Regions from separate parts of the Streptosporangium sp. NPDC020072 genome, predicted to be linked through region 2. Evidence: riboswitches for the same ligand, from Rfam matches in the RefSeq annotation. Region 2 holds a riboswitch; each other region holds the start of a gene.
What was found. Region 2 has a riboswitch for cobalamin ahead of ABZ470_RS25975 (ABC transporter substrate-binding protein). Riboswitches for the same ligand answer to the same signal wherever they lie in the genome.

Region 1 (10,471 bases), on a different contig from region 2:
GCCTGGTCGCCCCCGACCAGGGGGGCGCGACCCCGGTGACCGACGTGCGCAAGGTGCTCGGGGACATCCCGGCGCCGCTCGCCGACCGGTTCCGCGCGCACGGCTGGTCCCTGGTGCGCAACTACGGCGACCACATCAGCCTCGGCTGGCGCACCGCCTTCGGCACCGAGGACAGGGACGAGGTCGCCGCGTACTGCGCGGCCAACCACATCGCCCACGAGTGGCTGGACGGCGACAGGCTGCGTACGACGCAGCGCCGCTCGGCGACCATCCGCCACCCGGGGACCGGGGAGGAGGTGTGGTTCAACCACACGGTCTTCTGGAACGAGTGGGCGCTCGACCCGGAGGTGCGTGAGGTGTTCCTTGAGGACCTCGGACACGACAACCTGCCCTTCAACACGGCCTACGGCGACGGCGAGCCGATCTCCAGGCAGGACGTGGAGACGATCGACGAGGCCTACCGGCGGGCGACGGTCAGGGAGACGTGGCGGCCGGGTGACGTCCTGATCGTGGACAACATCCTGTCGGCGCACGCCCGTGAGGCGTTCCGGGGCGGCCGCAGGATCGTGGTCGCGATGGGTGACCCGGTCGCCCTGGACGACTGCGCGCCGACGGTCCCGCCGCTGGGCGGCTTCGCGGCCCCGGCGGCCGGACCGGCGAAGAGACGCCGCTGGTTCGGCCGCCGTTCCTGACTCCTCGGGAGGGGACCGGTCAGGCGCCGTCCTCCAGGTCCCCCTCCGATGTGAGGTAGACCTCCCGCAGCTCGCGCAGGACGTCCGGGTCGGGGTGTTCCCACATACCCCGGCCCGCTGCCTCAAGCAGGCGTTCGGCGATGCCGTGCAACGCCCACGGGTTGGACTCGGACAGGAACGCCTGGTTCTCCGGGTCGAGCACGTAGGTCGCGGCGAGCTTGTCGTACATCCAGTCGGCCACGACCCCGGTGGTGGCGTCGTAGCCGAACAGGTAGTCGACGGTCGCGGCCAGCTCGAAGGCGCCCTTGTAGCCGTGCCTGCGCATGGCGGCCAGCCAGCGCGGGTTGACCACCCGGGCGCGGAAGATCCTGGAGGTCTCCTCGGACAGGGTCCTGGTGCGGACCGCGTCGGGGCGGGTGCTGTCGCCGACGTAGGCGGCGGGTGCCCTGCCGGTGAGCGCCCTGACGGTGGCGACCATGCCGCCGTGGTACTGGAAGTAGTCGTCGGAGTCGGCGATGTCGTGCTCGCGGGTGTCGACGTTCTTGGCCGCGACCGCGATCCGCCGGTAGGCGGCCTCCATGTCCTGCCTGGCCGGGACCCCCTCGACGCCTCTTCCGTAGGCGAAGCCGCCCCACACGGCGTACACCTCGGCCAGGTCGGCGTCGTCGCGCCAGTTGCGGCTGTCGATCAGCGGCAGCAGCCCGGCGCCGTACGCCCCGGGACGGGAGCCGAAGATGCGCATGGTCGCCCTGCGCTCGTCGCCGTGCTCACGGGTGTCGGCCAGCACGTGCGCCCTGACGTAGTTGTCCTCGTCCGGTTCGTCCAGCCCGGCGGCCAGCCGTACGGCGTCGTCGAGCAGGGCGACCACGTGCGGGAAGGCGTCCCTGAAGAAGCCGCTGATGCGGACGGTCACGTCGATCCTGGGCCTGCCCAGTTCCCCGGCGGGGATCGCCTCAAGGCCGGTGACCCGCCGCGACGCCTCGTCCCACACCGGGCGCACGCCCAGCAGCGCCAGCACCTCGGCCACGTCGTCCCCTGCGGTGCGCATGGCGCTGGTGCCCCACACCGACAGGCCGACCGAGCGCGGCCAGTCGCCGTGCTCGGAGCGGTAGCGTTCGAGGAGTGATTCGGCCATCGCCTGCCCGGTCTCCCAGGCCAGCCTGCTCGGCACGGCCTTCGGGTCGACCGAGTAGAAGTTACGGCCGGTCGGCAGCACGTTGACCAGCCCGCGCAGCGGCGACCCGCTCGGTCCCGCCGGGACGTAGCCGCCGTCGAGGGCGTGCAGGATCGCGCCGATCTCGTCCACGGTGCGCGCCAGCCTGGGGACGACCTCCTCGGCCGCGAACCGCAGGACACGCCCGACCTGCTCCCGGTCGCCGCCCGTCACGGACGCGGCGGCCTCGGCCGCGGCGGCCGGGTCCCAGCCGCGTTCCTCCATCGCCTCGACCAGTGACCTGGCCTCGGCCTCCGCCTCGTCGACGCCCAGGCGCCCGGCGGTGCCGTCCTCACGCAGGCCGAGCGCCTCGCGCAGGCCGGGCAGTGCCATGCCGCCCGCCCACATCTGGCGGGCGCGCAGGATGGCCAGCACCAGGTCGACGCGGACGGCGCCCTGCGGGGCCGCGCCGAGCACGTGCAGGCCGTCGCGGATCTGGACGTCCTTGACCTCGCACAGCCAGCCGTCCACGTGCAGCAGGAAGTCGTCGAACTCGGCGTCGTGCGGACGGTCCTCGATGCCGAGGTCGTGGTCGAGCCTGGCGGCCTGGATCAGCGTCCAGATCTGCGCCCGGATCGCGGGCAGCTTGGCCGGGTCCATCGCGGCGATGGAGGCGTGCTCGTCGAGGAGCTGCTCAAGCCTGGCCATGTCGCCGTAGGTGTCGGCGCGGGCCATCGGCGGGACGAGGTGGTCGACCAGCGTGGCGTGGGCGCGGCGCTTGGCCTGGGTGCCCTCGCCGGGGTCGTTGACCAGGAACGGGTAGATCAGCGGCAGGTCCCCGAGGGCGGCGTCGGGGCCGCAGGAGGCCGACAGGCCCGCCGACTTGCCGGGCAGCCACTCCAGGTTGCCGTGCTTGCCGACGTGCACCACGGCGTGCGCGCCGAAGCCGTCGGACAGCCAGCGGTAGGCGGCCAGGTAGTGGTGGCTGGGCGGCAGGTCGGGGTCGTGGTAGATGGCGATGGGGTTCTCGCCGAACCCCCGGGGCGGCTGCACCATGACGACGACGTTGCCCGCGCGCAGCGCGGCCAGCACGATCTCACCGTCCGGGTCGGCGGAGGTGTCGACGAACAGTTCGCCGGGCGGGGGTCCCCAGTGCTCCTCGACCGAGGTCCGCAGGTCCTCGGGCAGCGTGGCGAACCACGCGGCGTACCGGGAGGCCTTGATCCGCACCGGGTTGCCCGCGAGCCGTTCCTCGGTGAGCCAGTCGGGGTCCTGGCCTCCGGCGGCGATGAGGGCGTGGATCAGCGCGTCGCCGTCCTGCCCGGTGACGCCGGGCAGTTCGTCCTCGGCGCCGATGTCGTAGCCGTGCTCGCGCATCGCGGCAAGCAGCCGCACCAGGCTCGCCGGGGTGTCGAGGCCGACGGCGTTGCCGATCCTGGAGTGCTTGGTCGGGTAGGCCGACAGCATCAGCACGATCCGCCGCTCGGCGGGCGGGACGTGCCGCAGGACGGCGTGCCGTACGGCGATGCCCGCCACGCGGGAGGCCCGCTCGGGGTCGGCGACGTAGACGGTCAGGCCGTCCCCGTCGATCTCCTTGAAGGAGAACGGCACCGTGATGATCCGCCCGTCGAACTCGGGGATCGCCACCTGGGTCGCCGCGTCGAGCGGGGAGAGGCCGTCGTCGTTGGCCTCCCAGGCGGCCCTGCCGCCGGTCAGGCACAGGCCCTGCAGGATCGGCACGTCGAGTTCGGCGAGCGCGCCGACGTCCCAGGCCTCGTCGTCGCCGCCCGCGGACGCGGTGGCCGGGCGGGTGCCGCCCGCGGCCAGCACGGTCACCACCAGGGCGTCGACCGTGCCCAGGGTGTCGAGCAGGCCCTGCTCGGCGCTGCGCAGGGAGGCGCAGTAGACGGGCAGCGCGCGGGCGCCCGCGTCCTCGATCGCGGCGCAGAGCGTCTCGACGAAGGCGGTGTTGCCCGCGACGTGGTGGGCGCGGTAGTAGAGCACGCCGACGACCGGGCCCTCCTCGCGGCGCGCCCGGCGTTCGAGCACGCCCCAGGCGGGCGTCGGGGCGGGCGGGGCGAAGCCGTGGCCGGTCAGCAGCAGCGTGTCCGACAGGAAGCGGCCCAGTTCGGCGAGGTTGGCGGCCCCGCCATGGGCGAGGTAGGCGTGCGCCTCGGCGCAGACCCCGCCGGGCACGGTCGACAGTTCCATCAGCTCGGCGTCCGGCGCCTGCTCGCCGCCGAGCACGACGACGGGCAGCGGCCCGGCGAGCAGGGCGTCCAGGCCCTCCTCCCAGGCGCGGCGCCCGCCGAGCAGCCGTACGACGACCAGGTCGGCGCCCTCGACGAGGGGAGGCAGGTCCCCCGCGGTGAGCCTGGCGGGATTGCCGAGCCGGTAGTCCGCGCCGCTGGCGCGGGCGCTGAGCAGGTCGGTGTCGGAGGTGGAGAGCAGGAGGATCATTCGCCACGCTCCCCGGCGGGGAGCGGCGCGGCCGTGAACGGCGGTGCGGGCTTGCGGCTGGGGAACGGCGAACAGCGCACAGGGCTTTCCTCCCTCGGGGTCCTCGCCCCGGGTCGTCGTCGGCTACGACGGCTGGAGTCTCCTGGCTCCCGGATCGATGCTCCCCCCGGCCTTCCCGCCCGTTGCCGGACCGTGGCTGGATGGGGTTCGCTCCCCGGTTACAGTGGCGGGACCGCGCCGGATTCACACCGGCTTCCTCCCTTTTGCCGTCGCCAACGATGAGACTACGGCAGCGAGGTCCCCGCAAGAAACTGGAGTTACCATCCTCAGCGTGTCAAAAGGTCACTTCTCCGGACGATCTCATCCCGACGCGTGCCCGGGGGCGCTCCAGGTGCATTCCGCGGCCGACGGCGGCCTGGCGCGCGTCAGGGTGCCCGGAGGGCGCCTGACGGCCCCGCAGCTGCGCGAGCTGGCCTCGGCCGCCGAGACCTGCGGCAACGGCGTCGTCGAGCTGACCTCCCGGGCGAACGTCCAGGTGCGCGGACTGGGCGCCGGGGACGATTTCGCGGCCCGCATGGCACAGGCGGGGCTGCTGCCTTCGGCCACCCACGAACGGGTCCGCAACGTCCTGGCCTCACCGCTGAGCGGCCTCGACGGCCGGGGGATTCTCGACGTGGGACCGCTGACCCGTGAGCTCGACCTGCGCCTGTGCGGCACGCCCGCGCTCGCCGGCCTGCCGGGGCGGTTCCTGTTCGCGCTCGACGACGGCCGGGGCGACGTGGCCTGGCTCGGGGCGGACGCCGCGATCCTGCCGACCGGCCCCGGCGAGGTGGCGTTGCTGCTGGCCGAGACCGACAGCGGCCTGCGGATGCCGCCGGGGTCGGCGGTCGCCGCGCTGCTGACCGCCGCCGAGGCGTTCCTGGCCGAGCCCGGGGTGCGGGAGGGCCGTGTGTGGCGGATCGGCGAACTGCCCGGCTGCGCGGAGCGCGTCGCCGCCCGGGTCGCGGCCACCCTGGAGACGACCTCCGCCCCCGTACGGCGGGCCCCCGTCCCGGCGCCCTCCCACGGTCCCGCCGGGACCGTCGAACAGCCCTCAGGCCTGAACACGCTCGGCGTCACGGTGCCGCTGGGGCGGCTGACCTCCGCCCAGGCCGCCCTGCTGGCCGACCTGGCCGTCGAGGAGGTACGGCTGACGCCGTGGCGCGGCGTCGTCCTGCCCGGCCTGTCCCCGGCCGCTCTCTCCGAGGTCGCCGGGCGGCTCGTCGCCGCCGGGCTGGTCCTCGACCCGGCCTCGCCGTGGACGGGCGTGACGGCCTGCGCGGGACGGCCCGGCTGCGCGAAGTCACTGGCCGACGTGCGGGCCGACGCCGCCCGCTGGATCGCGGCCGAGAGCGACCCGCCCTCGGCCGTCCCCGCCCGCCCCGGTACGCTCCCGGTGCACTGGGCGGGCTGCGAACGACGTTGCGGCCGCCCGCGAGGACGGGCCGTCGACGTGGTCGCGACCACGACCGGCTACCGGGTCCTCCTGGAGGACAGCGGCTTGAACAGTGGCCCGGAAAGCGGCCTGAACTGCGCGGACATCAAGGAGACCACGGCCGCCGTGGCGGCTCTGAGAGGGGAAACGTGACCGACTACGTCCGGGACGGCGCGGAGATCTACCGGCGTTCCTTCGCCACCATCCGCGCCGAGAGCGACCTGGACGGCCTGCCGCCGGACGTCGCCCAGGTGGCGGTCCGCATGATCCACGCCTGCGGGATGGTGGACCTGGTCGCCGACCTCGGCTGGTCGCCGGGCGTGGTCGCCTCGGCCAGGGCGGCCCTGCGCGCGGGGGCGCCCGTGCTGTGCGACGCGATGATGGTCGCCTCGGGGGTGACCCGGCGCCGCCTGCCCGCGGGCAACGAGGTGCTCTGCACGCTGGGTGAGCCCGGCGTGCCCGAGCTGGCCGTACGGCTCGGCACCACCCGCAGCGCGGCCGCCCTCGAACTGTGGCGCGACCGTCTCGAAGGGGCGGTCGTCGCGATCGGCAACGCGCCGACCGCGCTGTTCAGGCTGCTGGAGATGGTCGAGGAGGGGGCGGGACGGCCCGCCGCCGTGCTCGGCGTGCCGGTGGGTTTCATCGGCGCCGCCGAGTCGAAGCAGGCGCTCGCCGGGCATCCGGCGGGTCTGGAGTACCTGGTCGTGCACGGGCGCCGGGGTGGGAGTGCGATGGCCGCCGCCGCGGTCAACGCGATCGCGAGTGAGGTCGAGTGAACGACACGTCAGCGGGACGGCTCAGGGGCGTCGGGCTCGGCCCGGGAGACCCGGAACTGGTGACCGTCAAGGCGGCCAGGCTCATCGGGGAGGCGGACGTCATCGCCTACCACAGCGCCCGCCACGGCAGGAGCATCGCCCGCTCGGTGGCGGCGCCGTACCTGCGGGAGGGGCAGATCGAGGAGGCGCTGATCTACCCGCTCACCACGGAGACCACCGACCACCCCGGCGGCTACCAGGGCGCCATCGACGACTTCTACGCCGACTGCGCGCTGCGGCTGGCCGCCCACCTGGACGCGGGCCGCGACGTGGTCGTGCTGTGCGAGGGCGACCCGCTCTTCTACGGCTCCTACATGCACATGCACAAGCGGCTGGCCCACCGCTACGTCACCGAGGTCGTGCCCGGGGTGACGTCGGTGAGCGGCGCCGCGGCCGTGCTCGGCAGGCCGCTGGTCGAGCGGGACGAGGTCCTGACGGTGCTTCCCGGCACGTTGCCCGCCGAGGTCATCGCCGAACGCCTGGCCGCGACCGACTCCGCGGCGATCCTCAAGCTCGGCCGTACCTTCACCAAGGTTCGCGACGCGCTGGCCGAGGCGGGCCGTCTCGACGAGGCGTGGTACGTGGAGCGCGCGACCACCGGCGCGCAGCGCCTGGCCCCGCTCGCCGAGGTGGACCCGGACAGTGTGCCGTACTTCTCGCTGGCGCTGGTGCCGAGCCCGGTCAACTCCGGCCTTCCCGGCACCCACGGTGAGAGCCGGGCCCCGGAGCGCGTCCAGGGCGGCGAGGTCGTCGTGGTCGGGCTCGGGCCCGCCGGGCGGCCCTGGCTGACACCGGAGGCTCAGGAGGCGCTGGCCGCCGCCGACGACCTCGTCGGGTACGGCCCCTACCTGGACCGCGTCCCGCCGAACCCGCGCCAGCGCCGTCACCCGACGGACAACCGGGTGGAGGCCGAACGGGCGGCGCACGCCCTCGAACTGGCCGCGGCCGGGGCGCGGGTCGCGGTGGTCTCCTCCGGCGACCCCGGGGTGTTCGCGATGGCCAGCGCGGTGCTTGAGGTCTCCTGCGAGCCGCGGTTCGCCGACGTTGCGGTGCGGGTGCTGCCCGGCCTGACCGCGGCGCACGCGGTGGCCAGCCGGGTCGGGGCGCCGCTCGGCCACGACTACTGCGTGCTGTCGCTGTCCGACCTGCTCAAGCCGTGGGAGGTCGTCGCGGACAGGATCAGCGCCGCCGCGCGGGCCGACCTGGTCCTGGCGATCTACAACCCGGCCTCCAGGAGCCGCACCTGGCAGGTCGCGGCGGCCAGGGACCTGCTGCTCGAACACCGCTCGCCGGACACGCCCGTGGTCGTCGGCCGTGACGTCGGCGGCGCCGGGGAGAACCTGACCGTCACCACCCTCGGCGACCTCGACCCGGCCACGGTCGACATGCGCTGCCTGCTGCTGGTCGGCTCCTCGACCACCAGGGTCGCCGAAAGGAAGGACGGGAGGCGGGTGGTCTTCACCCCCCGCCGCTATCCCGCCTGACCGCCCGCCACGGCGTCCAGCCACGCCGTGGCCTGTTCGACCGTCTCGGCCGCCGGGACCCCGCCGGGTACGGCGGGGCGGCGCACGACGACGACGGGCAGCCCGAGCTCGCGGGCGGCGAACAGTTTGGCGGTCGTCATCCGGCCGCCGCTGTCCTTGGTGACCACCACCTCGACGCGGTTGTCCCGCATGAGGTCGAGTTCCCCCTCGACGGTGAACGGCCCCCGGCTGAGCAGCACCTGGAGGTTGCGCGGCAGCGGCGGCTGGGGCGGGTCGACGGAACGGGCCAGGAACCACAGGTCGTCCAGGCCCGCGAAGACCGGCAGGCTGCGCCGGCCCGTGGTCAGGAAGACCCGGCGGCCCAGACCGGGCAGCGACTCGGCGGCGGCCTCAAGGGAGGGCGTCCAGCGCCAGTCGTCTCCCGGCCCCTGCCGCCAGCCGGGCCGCCGCAGGATCAGCAGCGGCACCCCGGCCAGGCCCGCCGCCTCGGCCGCGGACGCGGTCATCCTGGCGGCGAAGGGGTGGGTGGCGTCGACGACGACGCCGATCCCGTTCTCCTCGATCCAGGCCCTGAGTCCGGCGGGTCCGCCGAAGCCGCCCTCGCGCACCTCCCCGACCGGCAGCCTGGGGTCGCGGACCCGCCCGGCCAGGGAGGAGATCACACGTGTCCCCGGCCGGTCGGCGAGCGCGGCGGCCAGTCTTCTCGCCTCGTCGGTGCCGCCGAGCACCAGGACGTTCAGCGTGCCCGGGTCAGTCACGGCAGCGGGCCGCGGAGTACAGGTGGCTGTCGGGGAACTCCGAGGCGGTCAGCACCCTGCCGACCACGATCACCGCGGTGCGCACGACGCCCGCGGCGCGGACCTGCCCGGCGATGTCGGCGAGCGTGCCGCGCAGGATCACCTCGTCGTCCCTGCTGGCCCTGGCCACCACGGCCACCGGGCAGTCGAGGCCGTACCTGGGGACCAGCTCCGCCACGACCTCCTCGGCGCGCTGCACGGCCAGGTGCAGGACCATCGTCGCCCCCGACCTGCCGAGGGTGTCCAGGTCCTCCCCCTCCGGCATGGGGGTCGCCCGCGCCGAGGTGCGGGTGAGCACCACCGTCTGGCCGACGCCGGGCACGGTCAGCTCCCGCTTCAGCGAGGCCGCCGCGGCGGCGAAGGCGGGCACCCCGGGAACCACCTCGTACGGCACGCCCGCGGCGTCCAGGCGCCGCATCTGCTCGGCCATCGCGCTGTAGACCGAGGGGTCCCCCGAGTGCAGCCTGGCCACGTCGTGCCCCGCCTCGTGGGCGGCGAGCATCTCGGCCACGATCTCGTCGAGGGCCATCCTCGCGGTGTCGACGAGGCGCGCGCCCGGCGGGCAGCACTCCAGCAGGGCCTCCGGGACCAGGGAGCCCGCGTACAGGCACACCGGTGAGGAGGCGATCACCCGCTGTCCCCGCAGGGTGATGAGGTCGGCGGCCCCCGGCCCCGCCCCGACGAACCGCACCGTCACCGTTCCTCCTGTGTCCCGGCGGGTTTGACCGCCGTCCAGATCGTCACCGGCATCATGGGCCGCCAGCCGGTGAAACCACCGACCGGGGCGGCCCTGCTGACCGCGAGCCTGACCATCTCGCTGTGGGAGCCGCCGATCCTGGCGTGCCAGGCGGCGACCGTGGTCTCCGACTCGACGGTCACCGCGTTGGCCACCAGCCTGCCGCCGGGCCGCAGCGCCCGCCAGCAGGCCTCGATCACGCCGGGGACGCTCACCGCGCCGCCGACGAAGACGGCGTCCGGGGCCGTGAGCCCGCCGAGCGCGCCGGGGGCGGCGCCGGTCACCACGTTCAGGCCGGGCACGCCGAGGGCGAAGGCGTTGCGGGTGAGCCGCCCGGCCCGGTCGCCGTCCCTCTCGACGGCGATCGCCCGGTTCTCCGGGTGGGCGCGCATCCACTCGATCGCGAGGCTGCCCGCCCCGGCGCCGACGTCCCACAGCAGTTCGCCGGGGACGGGCGCGAGCCGGGACATGGTGACCGCCCGCACCTCGCGCTTGGTGAGCTGGCCGTCGTGCTCGAACGCCTCGTCGGGCAGGCCGGGCAGGACCGGCAACGGGACGGTCCCCGGCGCGGCCACGCACTCGACGGCCACGACGTTGAGGTCGTCGGCCTCGGTCAGGGACCAGCCGCCCGCCGTACCGGAGACCAGGCGTTCGGCCTCACCGCCGAGCCGTTCCAGGACGGTCATCGGGCTCGCGCCGTAGCCACGGGCGGTGAGCAGCGCGGCGACCCGGGCCGGGGTGCGGCCGTCGGCGCTGAGGACGAGCACCCTGCGCCCGTCGTGGACGGCGGTGTGCACGGCCTCGGCGGGACGCCTCACGAGGCTGACCACCTCGACGCGGTCGGCGGCCCAGCCGAGCCT
Region 2 (10,471 bases):
GAGGAGCACCTGCCCGGCGGTGGGGCGCAGCACCCGGTAGAGGGTCCTCAGCAGGGTCGACTTGCCCGCGCCGTTGGGCCCGGCCAGGCCGAGCACCTCACCGGGGGCCACCTCGAACGTCACCGCGCGCACCAGGTCCCTGCCGCCGATCCGCACCGAGACCTCCCGTACGGCCAGAGCGCCCATCAGGTCCTCCTGCGCATCAGCCACAGGAAGAACGGCCCGCCGACCAGCGCCGTGATGATCCCCACCGGGATCTCCTCGGGGGTGATCAGCGTCCTGGCGACCAGGTCGGCCGTGATGAGGAACGCCGCTCCGAGCAGCGCCGTGGCCGGAAGCGCCCGCCGGTGGTCGGCCCCGACGAGCAGCCGCACCACATGGGGCATGATCAGCCCGACGAACCCGATGGCCCCGCTGACCGCGACGACGGTGCCGATCACCATGGCCACCAGCACGAACAGCGCCGCCCTGAAGCGGTGCACATCCAGCCCCAGGGAGGCGGCGGCCTCCTCCCCGGCCAGCAGCAGGTTCAGCGGGCGTGAGACGCCCAGCAGGACGACGGTGCCCGCCGTCACGGCCGCCGCGGGCACCCACACCGTCGTCCACGTCGTCCCGGCGACGCCGCCGAGCATCCAGCGGACGGCCGACTGGGCCCGGTGCGGGTCGTCGGAGGTCACCACCAGGAAGCTGGCCGCCGCCGAGAGCACCTCGGCCGTCGCCACCCCGGCCAGCACCAGCCGTACCGTGGTCATCCGCCCGCCGGACCGGGCCAGGAAATAGACCGTGACCAGCGCCGCCAGCGCCCCCGCGAACGCGGCGACCGGCAGTGAGAACGGGCCGAGGAAGGTCAGGCCGAACACCGTCACGCTCACCGCGCCCACGCTGGCGCCGGAGGAGACGCCAAGCAGCATCGGATCGGCCAGCGGGTTGCGCACCAGCGCCTGCAACGCCATCCCGCAGACCGAAAGTCCGGCGCCGATGACCCCGCCCAGGATCACCCGCGGCAGCCGTACGTCCATGACGACGGTCTCCCTGACCGGGGACCAGACCGGTTCGGCCAGCGCGGGGTGGAGGCGGTGCAGCAGAATGCCCCACACCTGCTCGGCGGGCAGGCTGATCGAACCGGCCGCGACCCCCGCCGTGACCGCCCCGCCGAGCAGCAGCGCGCACAGCGCGAGCGTCAGCGGGTACGGCAGGCCGGGGCGCCGGGCGACGGGCGTCGTCCGGGAGAGCCCGGTCAGGCCGCTCACTCGAACCGGTCGGGGTGGATCTGCCGGGCCAGCGACTCAACCGCCGACGGCGCCCGGACCCCGAGCACGACCGACGACAGCGGCAGCACCGCGAACCGCCTGTGCCTGATCGCCGGAACGTCGGCGAGCGCCGGGTTCGACAGCAGGAACCTCTTCTTGTCCTCGACCTTCTCCTCGCCGTAGTCGTAGACGACGATCCAGTCGGGCGCGCGCTCGGCGACCTGCTCGAACGACACGTCGGCCCACGTCTTGTCCACGTCGGTGAAGACATTCCGCGCGCCCGCCAGCGTGATGATCTCGTCGCCGACGCCCTTGCCCCCGGCGGTGAAGGCGGTCTTGTCGCCGCTGTCGTAGACGAACAACCTGACCGGCTCGACGTCGGCGAGCCTCTCCCTCACCCGCGCCAGGGGCTCGTGCAGCCGGGTGATGAGCGCCTCGGCCCGTTCGCGCACGCCGAAGATCGTGGCGACGTTGCGGATCTCCCGGTCCATCAGGTCCATGTCCACCGGGCCTGACGGGCACTGCTCGACGTTGAGGTAGGTGTCGATCCCGGCCTTGCCCAGCGCGTCGCGGCCGCGGCCCTCCTTCTCGTCGAAGGCGCTGGAGAAACCGCCGTAGACGAAGTCGGGCTCCTCGGCCAGCAGCGCCTCGTAGGAGGGGTACTGCCTGGAGAGCACCTTCACCCCGTCGTAGGCGGCCTGGTACTCGGGCAGGACCTTGTCGTCGAGATATCCGGTGCCGGCCATCGACCCCTGCAGTCCCAGCGCCAGCATCACCTCGGTCGCGTGCTGGTTGAGCGAGACCGCCCGCCGCGGCGGGCGGTCGTAGGTCGTCCTGACGCCGCAGTCGTCGAGGGTGACCGGGAAGCCCGCGACGGCCCCGGCAGGGGCTTCAGCCGGGGCTCCGGAGGAGGCGCCGCAACCGGCCAGGAGCACGGCACAGGACAGGGCGAGCAACAGGGACAGGGGACGTCTGACCGTCACGGACGGTTCCTCTCACGGGATCTGCACCATGGGACGGCCCTGCCGGAAGGTCACGGAACCGGCCAGGAGGTCGTCTCCGGGCACACGTCGGCGCGGAGGGCTCGTGCGGTCGTCGCCACGCGAGGTCATCCATCGGCCGACCCGCTCCTCTCCGGGGAGATCCGCCCCAGTTCGTCGAGGAGGCGACCGCGTGAGTCTCCTGGCTCTCGGGTCGATGCTCGCCCCCGTCTTCCCACCCCGCAGGGGGCGGTGACCTCGTGGGGGTCCGCTCGCCGATCACAGTGGCGGGACCGCGCCGGATTCGCACCGGCTTCCTCGTCCGCGCTCGCCTTCGCCGGTCATCATTGCACGAAGCCGTTGATGCGCTGAAGATGGCTTCCGGTTCCGGTGGCGGCTGTACGATGTCTTGTTGCAACAAATTTGCAATTGCAAAGACCGGCGGCTTCGGGAGGGCAAGTGCGGACGGCGGAGGTCAAACGGCGGTTCCTTGAGCACTTCGCGGCGGCGGGGCACACCGTGGCCGCCAGCGCGCCGCTGCCCGCCGACGACCCGACGCTGCTGTTCGTCAACGCGGGCATGGTGCCGTTCAAGCCCTATCTCCTCGGGCAGCGGACACCGCCGTCCCCCCGGGCGGCCAGCGTGCAGAAGTGCATCCGCACCCTCGACATCGACGAGGTCGGCAAGACCACCAGGCACGGCACGTTCTTCCAGATGAGCGGCAACTTCTCCTTCGGCGACTACTTCAAGGAGGAGGCGATCAGGCTCGCCTGGGACCTGACGGTCAAGCCTCGGGCCGAGGGAGGCTACGGCCTCGACCCCGACCGGATCTGGGCCACCGTCTACCTGGACGACGACGAGGCCCACGCCCTGTGGCGGGACGTGATCGGCCTGCCGGAGGCCCGCATCGTACGGCGCGGCAAGGCCGACAACTTCTGGTCCATGGGCGTCCCCGGGCCGTGCGGGCCCTGCTCCGAGCTTTACTACGACCGTGGTCCGGCCTACGGGCGAGAGGGCGGGCCCGAGGTCGACGAGGACCGTTACCTCGAATTCTGGAACCTCGTTTTTATGCAATACGAGCGGGGCGAGGGCGTCGGCAAGGAGGACTACCCGATCCTCGGCGAGCTGCCCTCCCGCAACATCGACACCGGCATGGGCCTGGAACGCATGGCGGCGCTGCTCCAGGGCGTCGACAACCTCTACGAGACCGACGAGACCCGGCCCGTCCTGGACGCCGCCGCGGCGCTGACCGGAACCAGGTACGGCGTGCGCTCCGGGCCGTCCGCGGCCGAGAGCCACCCCGACGACGTCCGGCTCCGGGTCGTCGCCGACCACGTCCGCACCGCGCTCATGCTGATCGGCGACGGCGTCACCCCCTCCAACGAGGGACGTGGCTACGTGTTGCGCCGGATCCTGCGCCGGGCGATCCGCGCCGTCCGGCTGCTCGGCTACGAGGACCCGGTCCTGCCCGAACTGCTGCCGGTGGCCCGCGACTGCATGGCGCCCTCCTACCCGGAGCTGGCCGCCGACTTCGACCGGATCTCGGCCTACGCCTACGGCGAGGAGGAGACCTTCCGCTCGACGCTGCGCCAGGGCAGCGCGCTGCTCGACCGGGCCATCACCCGGACCGGGGAACGGCTGCCCGCGGCCACGGCCTTCAAGCTGCACGACACCTACGGCTTCCCGATCGACCTGACCGTCGAGATCGCCGCCGAACACGGCCTCGACGTGGACGTCACCGGGTTCAGGGAGCTGATGGCCGAGCAGCGGCGCCGCGCCCGTGAGGACACCCGCGCCAGGAAGACCGGCCACGCCGACACCGGACTGCACCGCGCCCTCCTCGACGAGCACGGCCCCACCGACTGGCGGGCGTACACGACGCTGACCACCGACTCGACGGTCCTGGCCGTGCTCCGCGACGGGGCGCCCGTGGCCACGGCCGTCGCGGGCCAGATCGTCGGCGTCGTCCTCGACCGCACCCCGTTCTACGCCGAGTCCGGCGGCCAGGAGAGCGACGCGGGAACCCTGCACGGCCCGAGCCTGTCCGCCGAGGTGCTGGACGTGCAACGCCCCGTCCCCGGGCTGGTCGTGCACCAGGTGCGCGTCCTGGACGGGGAACTGGCGCCGGGACAGCCCGTACGCGCCCAGGTCGACCCCGAGTGGCGCGCGGGCGCCCGCCAGGCCCACTCGGCGACCCACGTCGTGCACGCCGCGCTGCGCGCCACGCTCGGCCCGGCCGCCCTGCAGTCCGGCTCCTACAACCGGCCCGGCCACCTGCGCCTGGACTTCTCCTGGCGCGGTGCCCTGCCCGCCGGAGCCCGCGGGGAGATCGAGGACGCCGCCAACGTCGCGATCCGCGGGGACCTGCCGGTCGAGGTGCGCCACATGCCCCTTCGGGAGGCCCGTGAGATCGGGGCGCTGGCGCTGTTCGGCGAGACCTACGACGAGACCGTCCGGGTCGTCGAGATCGGCGGCGCCTGGTCACGGGAGCTGTGCGGCGGCACCCACGTCGACCGCTCCTCCCAGATCGGCGGCGTCGCCGTCACCGCCGAGTCGTCGGTCGGCTCGGGGCAGCGCCGCATCGAGGCCGTCACCGGCATCGAGTCCTTCCGCTACCTCGCCCGCGAGCGCGACCTCGTCTCCCGGATCGCCGAGCAGTTCAACGCCCCCCGCGCGGAGGTCGCCGACCGGGTCGCCGCCCTCGCCGAACGCCTCAGGGAGAGCGAACGTGAGACGGCCAGGCTCCGCGACCGGCTCCTGACCGTCGAGGCCGGTCAGGTCGCCGCGACCGCGACCGTCCACGGCGACGTCCTGCTGGCCACCGGCACCACGGAGACCGACGCCCGCCTCCTGGCCGAGCGCGTCGGCACGGCGCTGCCCGAGGACCGGCCGGGCGTCGCCGCGGTGCTGTCCGGCACGGCCCTCGTGGTCACCGTGAACGCCGCGGGCCGTACCCGGGGACTGGCCGCCGCTGACCTGGTCAGGGCGCTGCCCGAGGGCCGGGGCGGCGGCAACGCCGAGACGGCCCAGGGCCGCAGGCCCGCCGACCCGGACAAGGCCCTGGCCGCCCTCGCCGCCCTCCTCACGGACCGGACGCCGGCGTGACCGGACCCGCCCCGGCTCACCCGGCGTGTTCGTAGACGCTGACGTGCCGCCGGCTCGTGGCCGTGTACGGCTCGTGTTCCCAGCCTCCCCAGCGCTCACGCAGCCGGAGACCCGCGATCCGGGCCATGAGGTCGAACTCCGGCGGATGGGCCAGGCGGAGCCTGATGGGACTGAGGACGATGCCCTCGGCGCTGATCCTGACGTGGTTCTCGTCGAGGATCTGCGTCACCGGGTCGTAGCGGCACACGTCCAGGCCGACGTGGTCGACCCCGACGTGCTCGGCGTCGACGTACTGGTGACGAGGGCGCGCCGGGGCGGTCGGTATCCGGCACTCCACGACGAACACCCCGTCCTCGGCCAGGTGCCGGGCCGCGTTCTCGAAGCAGCGGACCTGGTCGTCCTGGGTGAGGAGGTTGCCGATCGTGTTGTACACCAGGTAGACCAAGCCGTAGCGGCGTCCGGTGGTGACGGTGGACATGTCGCCCATGGTCACCTCGATCAGGTCGCCGCCCGGCTTCTCGCGCATCCGGTCCACCATGTCCGGTGAGAGCTCGACGCCGTCGACCCGTATCCCGCTTCCGGCCAGCGGCAGGGCGACGCGGCCGGTGCCCACCGCGAACTCCAGTGCGTCACGCCCGGCAGCGAGCCCGGCCAGGAACGCGACCGTCCGCTCCTCGTCACCACGGGTGTCCTCGGCGTCGTAGCGCATGGACACCTCACGGCCGAAGCTCGTGCGCGGATCGAACCCCTCCATGTCCTCTTCCTCTCGCTCGGTCCGGTGCTCCCCGCCCCGGAGGAGCCCACGTGAGAAGTCCACGGCACCCGGCGCGAACGGCCAAGCAACGCAGGGTGGGGTTTAATGAATCGGCTCCGCGCCCCCGGACGCCACCGTCCTGGCGGCGCTGCTGGGCGCGCCCGGGGCCACGTTGCTCGGCCTGCTTGAGGAGCCGTCGCCGACGGTCGAACTCGCCCGCCGCCTGAGGGTGACCCCGAGCGCCGTCTCCCAGCACCTGCGCGTGCTGTACGGCACCGGCCTGGTCACCCGGGTCCGTGACGGGCGGCACGTTCTGTACCGCAGAAGCCCCCTCGGCGACCGGCTGGTGGCCGTTCCCGCCTCCTGAGCGGCCGGATGAGGGCGTTCAGCAGGCCGCCCGGCCGTCGCGCGGGCCGAAGGCGGTGACGGCCTCGGCGTCCGTCGTGACGGAGTGGATGTAGTGCTCGGCCCACGAGCGGCAGTCGTGGTAGCCCGACCTGCGCACCACGGACTCCACGGCGTCGTCGAGGTCGAACGGGGTGCGGCGGATCTGGACCTGGCCGTCGCGCAGCAGCAGCCAGTGGCCGCCGGTGCGGCCGTAGGGCATGCCGATGCTTCCGGCGTTCACCACGAGACGCTCGTCCACGAGCCGCAGGTACGGCATGTGCGTATGCCCGCACACCACGGTGCGCACGTCGTCGGGCAGGTCGGCGAAGACCTCCGCCCAGCGCTCAAGCCGGGTGTCGACCAGCACGACCTCGTTGTCGTCACGCGGGGTTCCGTGGCAGAAGACGACCTTGCCGAAGCCCTCGACCTCCATGGTGACCGGGTGGGGCAGGCCGGCCAGGAGCTTGACGTCCTCGTCGCGGAGCTGCCGCGCGGCCCACAGGTCGATCTCCCAGGCGTCCTCGACGCCCTCTCCCCGCGCGAACGCGACCAGGTCGCGGTCGGCGTTGCCGCGCACCAGGACCGCCCTGTCGCCCAGCTCGCGGAGCCGGTCGAGCACCTCGACGGGCTGGGGGCCCGCGGCGTGGTCGCCGGTGACGACGATCCTGTCGGCGGCCATCACCTCGGGTTCGGCGAGTACGGCCTCAAGCGCGGGCAACACCCCGTGAATATCGGACAGAACAGCGACACTTGCCACCATCGAATGTCCTTTCTGGCCGCGTCGGTTACGGGTCTCAGGTGCTTTTCTACACGGCCGCCGCGGCCGGTCGCCAGCGGACCGGCCGACCGGCCGGAAAAAGCCCTGAACAACACAGGTGACGATGATTTATCGGTGAAATCATTCTGTTGTCACCAGACGATATTCGGACAGCGCGTTTTCCATGTGATACCTGACCTCTTTCGAATCCCTTCCCGCTATGTGCAGATAGCCGGTGCAGGCGTTCGAGGCGCGCGCCGGTTCGAGACGGTCGCCGACCGAGGCCGTGACCTCGCCGGAGATGACCCCGGGAAGGGAAAGAAGGTCTTCTATGGGGGAGATGTCCAGCACGCGGCCACGGCGGGCGGGAAGGAGAAGATCCCCGACCGACCTGTCGAGGGTGTACGCCAGTTTCGGACGCCGTCCCACATAGACGTCCGCGACGGCGGCCAGCATGTCGAACCCGTGGGAAAGGCCGTGGTTCTCCGGCAACCAGGCCCCGCTCAGCCGCGCCGCGATCTCACCCATGACGTGGGAACCGTCCGGCCGGAGAAAGAACTCCGCGTGGAGATAACCGTCGCGATAACCCAGCGCGTCGGAGATCCGCTGCGCCACCTTCCTCGGATCGAGGGGCTTGGGCTCCGACGGCGCCAGGGTGATGTCGGCGTTCATCGCGCCCTCAAGCGTCTCCAGCATGGGGGCCGGGTTGACGGCGACGAAGGCGTCCTGGACCTCGCCGCGGTGCACGAGGGCGCACAGCTGGTGCTCGGTGCCCGCCACGTGTTCCTCGACGATCCACCGCCGCCGGGGTCGTACCGCCATGATCCGGGCGGCCGAGGTCATCTCGTGGGCGTGGAACCTCCAGACGTCCACGCTGGAGCCGGAGACGGCCGGTTTCACCACGACGGGCCATCCGTGCCGGTCGGCGAACGCCCGTACCTCCTGCGCCGAGGTGACGACGCGCCAGCGCGCGGCGGGCAGCCCGGCGGCGGCGAACAGCTCCTTCATCGCCACCTTGTCCGTGGCCAGGCGGACCTGGTCCCGGGTCATGTGCGGCAGCCCGGCGAACGCGGCGAAACGGTGCGTCAGCGGCTGGAGCGTCTCGTCGGGGTTGCAGAAGTAGGCGGGGACGGCGTCGAGCCCGGAGGCCCACTTCTTGTAACGGGTCACCTCCCCGGCCAGCGGCCGGTCCTCGTCGATCACGAAACAGGGCACGCCGTCCGGCACCGTACCCGCCGTGGCCCGTGTGCACAGCAGCACCGTGCCGATGTCCGGCCGCTCCAGCAGGTGACGGGTGAAACGCCGCCTGCGGCTCGTCACGAGCAGCAGCACGGGCCGCCCGGCGCGGGTGTGGGCCATTCCCGTCACCCCACCACGTGGCGGTGCTCGGTCAGGAGGCCGAGCAGCGCGCGCACCACGGCCGGTTCCCCGGCGATGTCGATCCGGGTGCGCCGCAGGGAGCGGCCGCGTGTCACGGTGCCGCCGCCCGCGCGGACCAGGCCGTGTCCCGCCGCCGTGTCCCACCACGGGAGGGCGACCGCGATGTGGGCGTCGAGGGTCCTGGCCGCCACCCTCAGCAGGTCACAGGCCGCCGAACCGGTCCGCACCACCTGGTAGCGCCTGCCGACGAGCCGGAGGATGCCGTGGGCCTCCTTGAGCTCCTCGGCCCCGTACGGCAGCGCCACGGCGACCCGGACGTGCCGCTCCGCGGGACCCGGCGACCGGGTGAAGCTGCCGTCGAGCGAACCGTCGAGCGTCGCCATCCACTGCCCGTCGGCGGGCCGGACGATGACGGAGGCCAGCCAGCGCTCGCCGGAGACCGCCGCGACGCTCACCGCGTAGTGGGGCGAGGCCCGCACGAAGTTGGCGGTGCCGTCGAGCGGATCGACGATCCAGGTGACCCCGGAACGCCCGGCCTGGTAGCCGGACTCCTCGGCCAGGACCGCGTCGTCCGGCCTGGCCGTGCGCAGCAGGTCCATGATGACCGACTCCGACCTCAGGTCCGCCTCGGTCAGCAGGTCCTGCTCGGTGCTCTTGCGCGTGACCCGGTAGGTCTCCCGCGCGGTGTCCTCGATCTCCGCCGCCGCGCGCCGGGCCACGACGAGAGCGAGCCTCTCGATGTCCGACTCGGTGTCCAACGCCGTCTCACCTCCGCTCCTGGCCGCGCAGCCGCCTCAGCGTCAGCTCGATCACCTCGTCGAGCCGGGCCTGGACCTGCGCCTCCGTCTCACCGCGTACGGTCACCGTCACGGCCGCCTGGTTCCACGCCGCGGGCCGCGGCATGACGTCGCCGACCTGGAAGCGCAGCTGGGTGTCGATGATCCAGTCCTCGGCCGGGGGCGTCAGGTCCGTGTCGAGCCGTCCTGCGGGGGCGTAGACCAGCGCGTAACCGGTCAGGTGCGGGGCCGGTTCAGGGGGCCGGGGAACCTCCAGCCCCAGCTGGGAGCGGATGACGACCTCGTCGAGGTTGACACCGGTCCGGGACAGGAAACCCGGGATGATGCCGCCGCCGCCCGCGCGGCCGCCGATCTCACAGAAACAGACCTCGCCCCCGGAGCCCCCGGAGCCCCCGGAGCCCCCGGAGCCCCCGGAGCCCCCGGAGCCCTCCGTGAGGAAGACCTCATGGTGGGTGACGCCGCTGAAGTCGGGGTAGCAGGCGAGGACCCGGCGGTTGAAGGCGAGCAGCAGGTCGAGGGTCGCGCCCGGCCCGACGGCCACGTCGCGGAACGCCTCCAGGCGGCGGTAGGACGTCGTCTCCTCCACGCTCCGCCCGGCCACCGCGGCGAGCGGCACCCCGTCACGGACGACGCTGTCGATGTGGAACAGCCGCCCGTCGACGCGTTCCTCCACCTCGTACCGGGCCAGCTCGTCCTTGGAGGTCGTGGCGGCGAACCGGCGGACGTCCTCGGCGTCGTCGAGGAAGACGATGCCGGCGGAGCTCTCACCGCGCCGCGGTTTGGCCACCAGGGCGCCGTGCCTGCGCAGCAGTTCCAGGGCGTTCGCCTCGGTGAAGGGGGCGAAGTCGGGGACGCGCACGCCGCGCTCCCGAAGCCGCTCCTTCATGATCACCTTGTCCCGGTACCCCAGGACCTGGTGTTCCGTCGGGCCGGGCACGCCCAGCCGGTCCCGCATCCTGGCGGCGGTCAGCAGCAGGCCCTCGCTGATGGCGACGATCCGCTGGGTCGGGCGCTCCGAGACGCCGTCCAGGAAGTGCGCGGCGGCCTCAAGGAGGGTCTCG
Region 3 (10,471 bases), on a different contig from region 2:
GTCGAGGCGGGGGTCGGCTCGGGCGCGCTGACCTGCTTCCTGCTGCGCGCGGTCGGCTCCGAGGGCCGGGTCACCTCCTACGAGCGGCGTGAGGACTTCGCCGAGGTCGCCACCAAGAACGTGGAGAAGTTCTACGGCGGCCCGATGGACCAGTGGCGCCTGGTCGTCGGTGACTTCGTGGACGCGCTCGACGAGAGCGACGTCGACCGGATCATCCTGGACATGCTCGCGCCGTGGGAGTGCGTCGACGCCGCGGCCAAGGCCCTCACTCCGGGTGGTGTCATCTGCTGTTATGTGGCGACAACCACCCAATTGTCCCGCACGGTGGAAACTCTCCGCGAACACGGGAGTTTCACCGAGCCTCATGCGTGGGAGACCCTGGTTCGCGACTGGCATGTCGAGGGCCTCGCCGTACGGCCGGACCACAGGATGGTCGGGCACACCGGGTTTCTCGTCACCGCGCGTCGCATGGCGGACGGGGTGACCCCACCACCGCGTCGCAGGCGTCCAGCAAAGGGGGCATATGGCGAAGAGTCCACCTCTTCCACCAGTTGATGACGATTCAGCCACGAGGGTGCGCCGGAGAGTGACGCGGGAACAGAACTCCGTGTTCTTATGCTCCAAGGACTAAACGCACCATAAGGGATTGTTAAGTGCCTACTTAATGTAGGCATACGAACACTGCTCGGCCAGGTAAGGGACAGCCCCCAGATGGGTAGGGTTTTGAGTAGTCGGTCTCGACTGGGAAGGAGGTGACGCCGTGGCAGCTCGCGACGACGCCGAGGCTCGTGCCGCGCAGCGCGAACGGGAGGTCGCCGACCTCACAGCACAGGTCTCCTTCCTGCAGGAGGAGATCACCACGCTACGTCGGAAGCTGACGGAGTCTCCCCGGCAGGCCAGGATTCTCGAAGAGCGTCTCCATGAAGCACAGGCGAACCTCGCGGCCGTAACCGGCCAGAACGAGCGGCTCGTGGCCACCCTCAAGGAGGCCAGGGACCAGATCGTCGCGCTCAAGGAGGAAGTCGACCGGTTGGCGCAGCCGCCCTCCGGCTTCGGCGTGTTCCTTGAGTCCAGGGAAGACGGCACGGTGGAGGTCTTCACCGGCGGTCGCAAACTTCGAGTGAACGTCAGTCCAGCGGTGGACGTCGACTCGCTGAAGCGTGGCCAGGAGGTCATGCTCAACGAGGCGCTCAACGTCGTCGAGGCCCTCGGATACGAGGAGGTCGGCGAGATCGTCATGCTCAAGGAGCTCCTTGAGGACGGCCAGCGCGCGCTGGTGATCTCGCACGCCGACGAGGAGCGGGTGGTGAGACTGGCCGAGTCGCTGCTCGACCAGCCGATCCGCGCGGGCGACTCGCTGCTGCTTGAGCCGCGCTCCGGTTACGTCTACGAGCGCATTCCCAAGTCCGAGGTCGAGGAACTCGTCCTGGAGGAGGTGCCCGACATCTCCTACGAGGAGATCGGCGGGCTCATGCGGCAGATCGAGCAGATCAGGGACGCCATCGAGCTCCCCTACCTGCACGCCGACCTCTTCCGCGAGCACAAGCTCCGTCCCCCGAAGGGCGTGCTGCTGTACGGCCCGCCCGGATGCGGCAAGACGCTCATCGCCAAGGCGGTGGCCAACTCCCTGGCCAAGCAGGTCGCGGAGAAGACCGGCCAGTCGGGCAAGAGCTTCTTCCTCAACATCAAGGGTCCCGAGCTTCTCAACAAGTACGTCGGCGAGACCGAGCGGCACATCCGCCTGGTCTTCCAGCGCGCCAGGGAGAAGGCCTCCGAGGGCACCCCGGTGATCGTGTTCTTCGACGAGATGGACTCGATCTTCAGGACCCGTGGCTCCGGCGTCTCCTCCGACGTCGAGAACACCATCGTTCCCCAGCTGCTGTCCGAGATCGACGGTGTCGAGGGCCTGGAGAACGTCATCGTCATCGGCGCCTCCAACCGTGAGGACATGATCGACCCGGCGATCCTGCGGCCCGGCCGTCTGGACGTCAAGATCAAGATCGAGCGGCCGGACGCCGAGGCGGCCAGGGACATCTTCTCGAAGTACCTCATCGAGGACCTTCCGCTGCACACCGACGACCTTGCCGAGCACGGTGAAAGCCGTGGCGGCACGATCTCGGCGATGATCCAGCGGGTGGTCGAGCGGATGTACGCCGAGAGCGAGGAGAACCGCTTCCTTGAGGTGACCTACGCCAACGGTGACAAGGAGGTCCTGTACTTCAAGGACTTCAACTCCGGCGCGATGATCCAGAACATCGTGGACCGCGGCAAGAAGATGGCCATCAAGCAGTTCCTGGACACCGGGCAGAAGGGGCTGCGGATCCAGCACCTGCTGGCGGCCTGCGTGGACGAGTTCTCCGAGAACGAGGACCTGCCCAACACCACCAACCCCGACGACTGGGCCCGCATCTCCGGGAAGAAGGGCGAGCGGATCGTCTACATCCGCACCCTCGTGACGGGCAAGCAGGGCACCGAGGCGGGCCGGTCCATCGACACGGTCGCCAACACCGGTCAGTACCTGTAGAAGCACGACCAAGGCGGCGCGTGCCCTCCGAGGGCGCGCGCCGCCTTCGCGTGTCCCCTCCACGGGCCCTCGGAAAACCGCCGCGAGGCCCGGAAGGCGGGTCACGGAAAACAGCGGGAACAAGATCCGGGCCGAGGGAACCCGGTTGATCGAAACACCGTCCAAGTGGCGTGCGTGAACACTTCGCCCCGGCGGGCACATGACCGGCACGGCCGCAAAGGGAACCGGCCGCCTCGCCGAACTCGACCTCCTGCGTTTCCTCGCCGCCGTCGGGGTCGTCGCCTTCCACTACCTCATCGCCTTCGCCTCGGTCTGGGGGGAGCGTCCGGCGAAGTTGTTCCCGGAGACGGCCACCCCGGCGGGCCTGGGCATCCTCGGCGTCGAGCTGTTCTTCATGATCAGCGGCTTCGTGATCCTGATGAGCGTCTGGGGGCGGGGGCTGGGCGCCTTCGCCCTGTCACGCCTGGTGCGGCTCTTTCCCGCCTACTGGATCAGCGTGGGCGTCGTCGCGGCCGTCTACGGCCTGGGCGCGGCCACCGCCCTGGACCCCAAGCTCGGCCTGCGCGACTACCTGGTCAACCTGACCATGTTCCAGCGCGCCTTCGGCCTGACCGACGCCAACGGCGTCTACTGGTCGCTCTGGGCCGAGCTTCGCTTTTACCTGCTGATCTCGATCCTGGTGATCGTCGGGGTGACATTCACCCGCTGCCTGGTCTTCATGGGTGTGTGGCTGCTGGCGGCCGGGATCTTCACCGGCAACGAGAACGAGTGGGTACAGCTGATCGTGATGCCGAAGTACGCGGCGTACTTCGTCGGCGGCATGGCCTTCTTCCTCATGACCAAGCACGGCCCCAGGCCGGTGCTGTGGTGCGTGGCCGGGCTCAGCGGCGGGCTGGCGGTCTACGCGGCCCTGGCCAGGGTCGAGGGCCGCATCGACGCGGTGGGCTACGCCGCGATGCCGGTGCCCGGCTGGGCGGTCGTCGTGACCGTCGTGATCTTCTACGTGCTCATGGCGCTGGTGGCGCTGGGCGCCCTCGGCTGGCTGCGCTGGCGCGGGCTGGTCGTGCTCGGCGCGCTGACCTACCCCCTCTACCTGTTCCACTCGACGGTCGCCGCCGTGCTCGTGCCCGTCCTGCGCGACACGCTCGCGCCCTGGCTGACCGTCGCGGTCACCGTGCTGGTCACGCTGGTGCTGTCCTACCTGGTACACCGGCTCGTCGAGCGGCCCATCCAGGAGTTCGTCAAGGCCAGGCGGCGGCGGGCGGCCGTACCACAGGGGAGGCACGGACGCGGTCCCGGCGGGGGAGCGGTTCCCGCTCCGGGGGCCCCGGGAGAAAACGCCTCAGAAAAGGCCTCTGTGCCATAACTGTCTGGTCACCGGGGATAGTGAAGGGTCTAGGGTCGGGGATATATACGGCGGAGTAGTCGTCCTGGATGAACAGAGGGTGCGCATGACGGTACGGCGGGTGATGGGCATCGAGACCGAATACGGCATCTCCGTGCCCGGACAGCCGGGGGCCAACGCGATGGTGACCTCCTCCCAGGTGGTGAACGCCTATCTGGCGGCCTCGGCGGCCAGGGCCAGGCGGGCACGCTGGGACTTCGAGGAGGAGAACCCTCTGCGCGACGCCCGGGGCTTCGACCTGTCCAGGGAGGTGGCCGACCAGAGCCAGCTCACGGACGAGGATCTGGGCCTGGCCAACGTGATCCTCACCAACGGGGCCCGGCTGTACGTGGATCACGCCCATCCCGAATACTCGACTCCCGAATGCACCAATCCACGAGCCGCGGTGATCTGGGACAAGGCGGGGGAGCGCGTCATGCACGACGCCGCGACGCGCGCCTCGGCCGTCCCCGCCAACGCTCCGATCCAGCTCTACAAGAACAACACCGACAACAAGGGCGCCTCCTACGGCTGCCACGAGAACTACCTGATGCGGCGCGCCACGCCGTTCGCCGACATCGTCAGGTATCTGACCCCGTTCTTCGTCTCCCGGCAGGTCGTCGTCGGTGCCGGCAGGGTCGGCATCGGCCAGGACTCCCGGGGCGAGGGCTTCCAGATCAGTCAGCGGGCCGACTTCTTCGAGGTCGAGGTCGGCCTGGAAACCACGCTCAAGCGGCCGATCATCAACACCAGGGACGAGCCGCACGCCGACCCGGAGAAGTACCGCAGGCTGCACGTCATCATCGGCGACGCCAACATGTCGGAGATCTCGACCTACCTGAAGCTGGGCTCGACCGCGCTGGTCCTCGCCATGATCGAGGACGGCTACTTCACCCGTGACCTCGCGGTCGACAACCCGGTCCAGGCGCTGCGCGCGGTCTCCCACGACCCCACGCTGAAGTACGAGATCGCGATGCGCGACGGCCGCAGGCTCACCGCGGTGCAGCTGCAGATGGAGTATCTGGAGCTGGCCCGCAAGTACGCCGAGGAGCGCAGCGGGAACGGCGTCGACGAGATCACCAAGGACGTCCTCGACCGCTGGGAGTCCGTCCTGACCCGTCTGGCCGAGGACCCGATGCAGCTGTCGCGGGAGCTCGACTGGGTGGCCAAGCTCGAACTGCTGGAGGGCTACCGTACCCGTGACGGCCTGGCCTGGTCCCACCCGCGACTGCAGCTGGTGGACCTGCAGTACTCCGACATCCGCCCCGAGCGCGGCCTGTACAACCGGCTGGTCGCCCGGGGCAGGATGCAGCGCCTGGTGACCGAGGACGAGGTACGGCGGGCCATCGAGGCGCCGCCGAGCGACACGCGGGCCTACTTCAGGGGTCGTTGCCTGAGCCAGTTCAGCGAGTCGGTCGCCGCCGCGTCCTGGGACTCGGTCATCTTCGACATCCCGGGCAGGGAGTCCCTGCAGCGCGTTCCGACCATGGAGCCGCTGCGCGGTACGAAGGCCCATGTCGGAGAGCTGTTCGACCGCTGTCGCACCGCCGCCGACCTGGTCACCGCTCTCACCGGCGATCAGTGACCTCCCGTGCGGGCGGGTGCTCCCGCCCGCACGGTTTATAGCTTTGTGTCCGCTATCGCATGGATTGACGGACGCTGTGAACCGGTATACATTCCGGGTGTTTTGTGGCGGTGCGAGGGAAATCCGGTGAGATTCCGGTGCGGTCGCGCCACTGTAACCGGCCCGAGAGGGCGGGGAGCCAGGTCACTCGGCCGCCACCGACCTACGAAAAGGGGCGCGTCAATCCCCTGAAGGAGGTGGCCGTGAGCCAGATCTCTGCTCCGCCGGTCAAGCCCATCCCGCTCGGTTCGCTCACCCGCTGGCTTCTCGCCGTACCGGTGCTGCTGCTCCTCGCCTACCTGGTCGCCTTCGACCAGGGCGCGATCTCGCAGGCCGGTAACTACCTGCACGAACTCATGCACGACGGGCGTCACCTGCTCGGTGTTCCCTGCCACTGAGCGCACCGAGCCACACGTGATCACCAAACTCATCGTCAGAGGCATGCTCGTCGGCCTTCTCGCAGGACTGCTCGCCGGGGTGTTCGCCTACACCGTGGGCGAGCCCCGCGTCGAGCGGGCCATCGCGCTGGAGGAGGCCGCGGCGGCCTCCTCCGGCACCGGTGCCCACAGTCACGAGGCGGCCGAGCCCGCCCACTCCCACGGGGAGGAGGCGCCGGTCAGCAGGAACGGCCAGCGCTTCGGCCTCTTCCTCGCCCTGGCCCTGTACGGCCTGGCTCTCGGGGGCCTGTTCGCCCTCGTGTACGCGGGGGTGCGCGGCCGGGTCGGCCCGAGATCGGAACCGCTGCTGGCGGTCTCCCTCGCGGCGGCGGCGTTTGTCGCGATCGTCCTTATCCCTTTCGTGAAATATCCCGCCAACCCACCGGCCGTCGGTGACCCGGAGACGATCAACCAGCGCACGGTGCTCTACCTGGTCGCCGTCGCCATCGGCATCCTCTCCGTCGGCGCCGCGGCGGCCGCGCACCGCTACGTCTCCTCCGAGGAGGCGTGGCCGCGCTGGCTCGCGGGCGGCGCGGCGCTGCTGGTGCCGGTCGCGGCGGCCTGGACCCTGCTGCCCGGGATCGACGAGGTGCCCGAGGGGTTCCCCGCCGGTCTCCTGTGGGACTTCCGTCTGGCCTCCCTCGGGACACAGGCGGTGTTCTGGCTGGGCGTAGGAGCCCTGTTCGCCTTCGCCGCGCGCAGGCGCAGCCCGGCGTGACGGCCCCCTCGGGGGTCGCGCGCCTGCTGCTGGTCTGTCACGCCTCGACACGGGCGACGGCACGGGCGGCCTTTCCCGGAGACGAGCCGCTCGACGGGAACGGCCTGCGCCGCGCCCGGGCGCTGGCCCCGCGGATCGGTCCGGGCCGGGCCGTCCGCGGAGCCGAGCTGCGTTGCGCGCAGACGGCCGAGGCGCTCGGCCTGCGTGCCGGGCCGGAGCCGTCGCTCGCCGACTGCGACTACGGGCGCTGGCGCGGCATGACGCTGGCCGAGGTCGAGGCGGCCGATCCCGAAGGACTCGCGGCCTGGCTCACCGACCCGGCGGCGGCCCCCCACGGCGGGGAGCCGATCACCGGACTCGTCGGCCGGGTCGCGGCCTGGCTCGCGGTCCTCGGCCCGGGGCGGACGGTCGCCGTCACCCACGCCCCGGTGGTCAGGGCCGCGGTCGTGCACGCCCTCGGCGCCCCGGCCCATGCCTTCTGGCGCGTCGACGTCGCGCCCCTCGCCCTGGTGACGCTCACCGGGCGGGGCGGACGCTGGCGGCTGAGTTACCCCGTATGACGAGAGCCGAGGAGGCAGTCAAGGTGCGCGACCCGCGCTATCCCTTCACCGCGATCGTGGGGTCGGAGGACCTCAAGCTCGCCCTGATCCTGAACGCCGTCTCCCCCGGTGTCGGCGGAGTCCTGGTCAGAGGGGAGAAGGGCACGGCCAAGTCCACGATCGTGCGGGCGCTCGCGGCGCTGCTCCCGCCCGTCGAGGTGGTGCGTGGCTGCCGCTTCTCCTGTGACCCCGCCGCCCCGGACCCCGGCTGCCCGGACGGCCCGCACGAGGCCGCCCCCGGCACCGTACGGCCCGCCAGGCTCGTCGAGCTGCCGGTCGGCGCCTCAGAGGATCGCCTCGCGGGCTCGCTTGACCTGGAACGGGCGCTCACCGAGGGGGTGAAGGCCTTCGAGCCCGGACTGCTCGCCGACGCGCACCGGGGCGTCCTCTACGTCGACGAGGTCAACCTCCTGCACGACCACCTGGTGGACCTGCTGCTCGACGCCGCCGCGCTCGGCACCTGTTACGTCGAACGCGAGGGCGTCTCGGTACGGCACGCCGCCAGGTTCCTGCTGGTGGGGACCATGAACCCGGAGGAGGGGGAGCTACGCCCCCAGCTCCTCGACAGGTTCGGGCTGACCGTGGAGGTCAGGGCGTCGCGGGAGGTGTCCCAGCGGGCCGAGGTGGTCCGGCGGCGCCTGGCCTTCGAGGCCGACCCGGTCGTCTTCGCCGCCTCGTGGCAGGCGCGGGAACGGGAGCTGGCCACGCGTGTCGCCGAAGCCAGGGCCAGGGTCGCCGAGGTCACCCTGCCGGACTCCGCGCTGCGGAGCATCGCCACGGTCTGCGCCGCCTTCGAGGTCGACGGCCTGCGGGCCGACCTGGTCACCGCGCGGGCGGCCATCGCGCACGCCGCGTGGCGGGGCGGGACGACCGTGACGGCCGAGGACGTCCGCGAGGCCGCCAGACTCGCCCTCCCGCACCGCCGCCGCCGCGACCCCTTCGACGCGCCGGGCCTGGACGAGGCCAGGCTGGACGAACTCCTCGACCAGACGCCCGAGGACCCGGAGGAGCCGGACGACCCCGGCGACGGCCCCGAGGGCGGTCCCGAGGGCGGTCCAGGAGGAGGCCCGGACAACCCGGGGAGCGGCCCCGGCGGTTCCGGCGAGGACGTCCCGGGGACGGAGCCGGCGAGCCGGGAGGGCGTCCCCGCGCCCGCCGGGGGAGACGCCGCGACCGGGCGGACGGGAGACGACCGGGTCGCCGAGGCCGACCCCGCGAGGCGCGCCAGGCTGTTCACCGTGCCCGGTCTCGGCGCCGGGGCCCCAGGCCGCAGGTCCAGGGCCGCGACCCCGCTGGGCAGGGTGACCGGGGCCAGGGTCCCGGGGGGACGGCCCGCCTCACTGCACCTGCGGGCGACCGTCGAGGCCGCCGCGCCGTACCAGGTGGGACGGGGCAGGAGCGGGCCCGGCCTGCTGCTGCGGCGCGAGGACCTCAGAGAGGCCGCGCGCGAGGGCAGGGAGGGCAACCTGGTGCTGTTCGTCGTGGACGCCAGCGGATCCATGGCGGCCAGGCGGCGCATGCGCGCGGTCAAGGGCGCCGTGCTCGGCCTGCTTCTCGACGCCTACCAGCGCCGTGACAAGGTAGGCCTGGTCACCTTCCGGGGCACCCGCGCCGACTTGGTGCTGCCGCCGACCTCCTCGGTCGAGGCGGGGGCCGCCCGGCTGCGCGAGCTGCCGACCGGTGGGCGAACCCCGCTGGCGGCGGGGCTGCTGCGCGCGGCCGAGGTCCTGCGGGTCGAGCGCCTGCGTGACCCGTCCCGGCGCCCGCTGCTGGTCCTGGTGACCGACGGGCGGGCGACCTCCGGCACCGTCGAGGAGGCCCACAGGGCGGCGGCGCTGCTGGCCGGGGTCGCCACGGTCGTGGTCGACTGCGAGACGGGGCACATCCGCCTCGGGCTGGCCGCGTCCCTGGCCCGGCGGATGGGCGCGCGGGCCGTGCGCCTCGACGACCTCACCGACCTCGCCGGAGTGGTCCGTGACAGGCGGGCCGCCGCGTGAGAACCGCTCCCGCGAGCCGTACGAGAACGAAAGGCTGATGACGATGCCCCAGGGGAAACCGGTCAGCGTGCCCGACGACGGGCTGACCACCAGGCAGCGCCGCACCCGGCCGTTGCTGATCGTCCACACCGGGCCGGGCAAGGGCAAGTCGACCGCGGCCTTCGGCCTGGCGTTGCGGGCCTGGAACCAGGGCTGGCCGATCGGCGTGTTCCAGTTCGTCAAGTCCGCCAAGTGGCGCATCGGCGAGGAGCGGGCGCTACGGGTGCTGGGTGAGTCCGGTGAGGGCGGCACGGTGTCCTGGCACAAGATGGGGGAGGGGTGGTCCTGGATCCAGCGGCCGGGCGCCGAGGAGGACCACGCCGCGGACGCCAGGGAGGGCTGGGAGCAGATCAAGCGTGACCTGGCCGCGCGGACCTTCCGGCTGTACGTCCTCGACGAGTTCACCTATCCGATGAAGTGGGGCTGGATCGACGTCGACGAGGTCGTCGCCACGCTCACCTCCCGCCCCGACGGCCAGCACGTCGTCGTCACCGGGCGGGACGCCGACCCCCGCCTGGTCGCCGCCGCCGATCTGGTGACGGAGATGGGCAAGGTCAAGCACCCCATGGACGCCGGGCAGAAGGGGCAGAAGGGCATCGAATGGTAGCCCGGCTGGTGATCGCGGCCCCCGCGTCCGGTGCGGGGAAGACCACGGTCGCGACCGGGCTGATGGCCGCGCTCACCCGGAGAGGCACCCGGGTCTCCCCGCACAAGGTGGGGCCCGACTACATCGACCCGGGCTACCACGCCCTGGCCACCGGCCGTCCCGGACGCAACCTCGACCCGTGGCTCGTCGGTGAGGAACTGATCGCCCCGCTGTTCCTGCACGGCGCCGCCGGGGCCGACCTGGCGGTGGTCGAGGGGGTGATGGGCCTGTACGACGGGGCGGGCACGAGCGAGTTCGCCTCGACCGCGCACGTCGCCAGGCTGCTGCAGGCCCCGGTCGTCCTGGTGGTCGACGCGGCCAGGCAGAGCCGGTCGGTCGCGGCGCTCGTGCACGGTTTCGCCTCCTACGACACCCGGATTCGCCTCGGCGGGGTGATCCTCAACCGGGTCGGCTCCGCCAGGCACGAGGAGTTGTGCCGCGCGGTCCTGGCCGAGAGCGGCGTCCCGGTGCTCGGCGCGATCCACCGCAGCGACCTCGTGACC

Region 1: another riboswitch for cobalamin. It lies ahead of cobN (cobaltochelatase subunit CobN); the one in region 2 lies ahead of ABZ470_RS25975 (ABC transporter substrate-binding protein).
Region 3: another riboswitch for cobalamin. It lies ahead of ABZ470_RS30855 (CbtB domain-containing protein); the one in region 2 lies ahead of ABZ470_RS25975 (ABC transporter substrate-binding protein).

Annotation. Positions count from the first base shown of each region.
Region 1 covers NZ_JBEYAB010000006.1:201,128-211,598, reverse strand. The annotation lists gene ABZ470_RS16050 (TauD/TfdA family dioxygenase) at 1-692, shown strand, start outside; gene cobN (cobaltochelatase subunit CobN) at 712-4,305, opposite strand; cobalamin riboswitch at 4,422-4,625, opposite strand; gene cobG (precorrin-3B synthase) at 4,637-5,932, shown strand; gene ABZ470_RS16035 (precorrin-8X methylmutase) at 5,929-6,555, shown strand; gene ABZ470_RS16030 (precorrin-2 C(20)-methyltransferase) at 6,552-8,078, shown strand; gene ABZ470_RS16025 (cobalt-precorrin-6A reductase) at 8,066-8,836, opposite strand; gene cobM (precorrin-4 C(11)-methyltransferase) at 8,829-9,572, opposite strand; gene cbiE (precorrin-6y C5,15-methyltransferase (decarboxylating) subunit CbiE) at 9,569-10,471, opposite strand, start outside.
Region 2 covers NZ_JBEYAB010000011.1:61,114-71,584, reverse strand. The annotation lists gene ABZ470_RS25985 (ABC transporter ATP-binding protein) at 1-186, opposite strand, end outside; gene ABZ470_RS25980 (iron ABC transporter permease) at 186-1,097, opposite strand; gene ABZ470_RS25975 (ABC transporter substrate-binding protein) at 1,247-2,233, opposite strand; cobalamin riboswitch at 2,426-2,552, opposite strand; gene alaS (alanine--tRNA ligase) at 2,690-5,335, shown strand; gene ABZ470_RS25965 (class I SAM-dependent methyltransferase) at 5,352-6,089, opposite strand; gene ABZ470_RS25960 (ArsR family transcriptional regulator) at 6,262-6,456, shown strand; gene ABZ470_RS25955 (metallophosphoesterase family protein) at 6,475-7,236, opposite strand; gene ABZ470_RS25950 (ATP-grasp domain-containing protein) at 7,375-8,592, opposite strand; gene ABZ470_RS25945 (inositol monophosphatase) at 8,598-9,371, opposite strand; gene ABZ470_RS25940 (hypothetical protein) at 9,379-10,471, opposite strand, start outside.
Region 3 covers NZ_JBEYAB010000014.1:124,334-134,804, reverse strand. The annotation lists gene ABZ470_RS30875 (tRNA (adenine-N1)-methyltransferase) at 1-555, shown strand, start outside; gene arc (proteasome ATPase) at 761-2,524, shown strand; gene ABZ470_RS30865 (acyltransferase) at 2,724-3,890, shown strand; gene dop (depupylase/deamidase Dop) at 3,976-5,493, shown strand; cobalamin riboswitch at 5,585-5,704, shown strand; gene ABZ470_RS30855 (CbtB domain-containing protein) at 5,736-5,930, shown strand; gene ABZ470_RS30850 (CbtA family protein) at 5,947-6,687, shown strand; gene ABZ470_RS30845 (histidine phosphatase family protein) at 6,684-7,247, shown strand; gene ABZ470_RS30840 (putative cobaltochelatase) at 7,244-9,283, shown strand; gene cobO (cob(I)yrinic acid a,c-diamide adenosyltransferase) at 9,327-9,929, shown strand; gene ABZ470_RS30830 (cobyrinate a,c-diamide synthase) at 9,923-10,471, shown strand, end outside.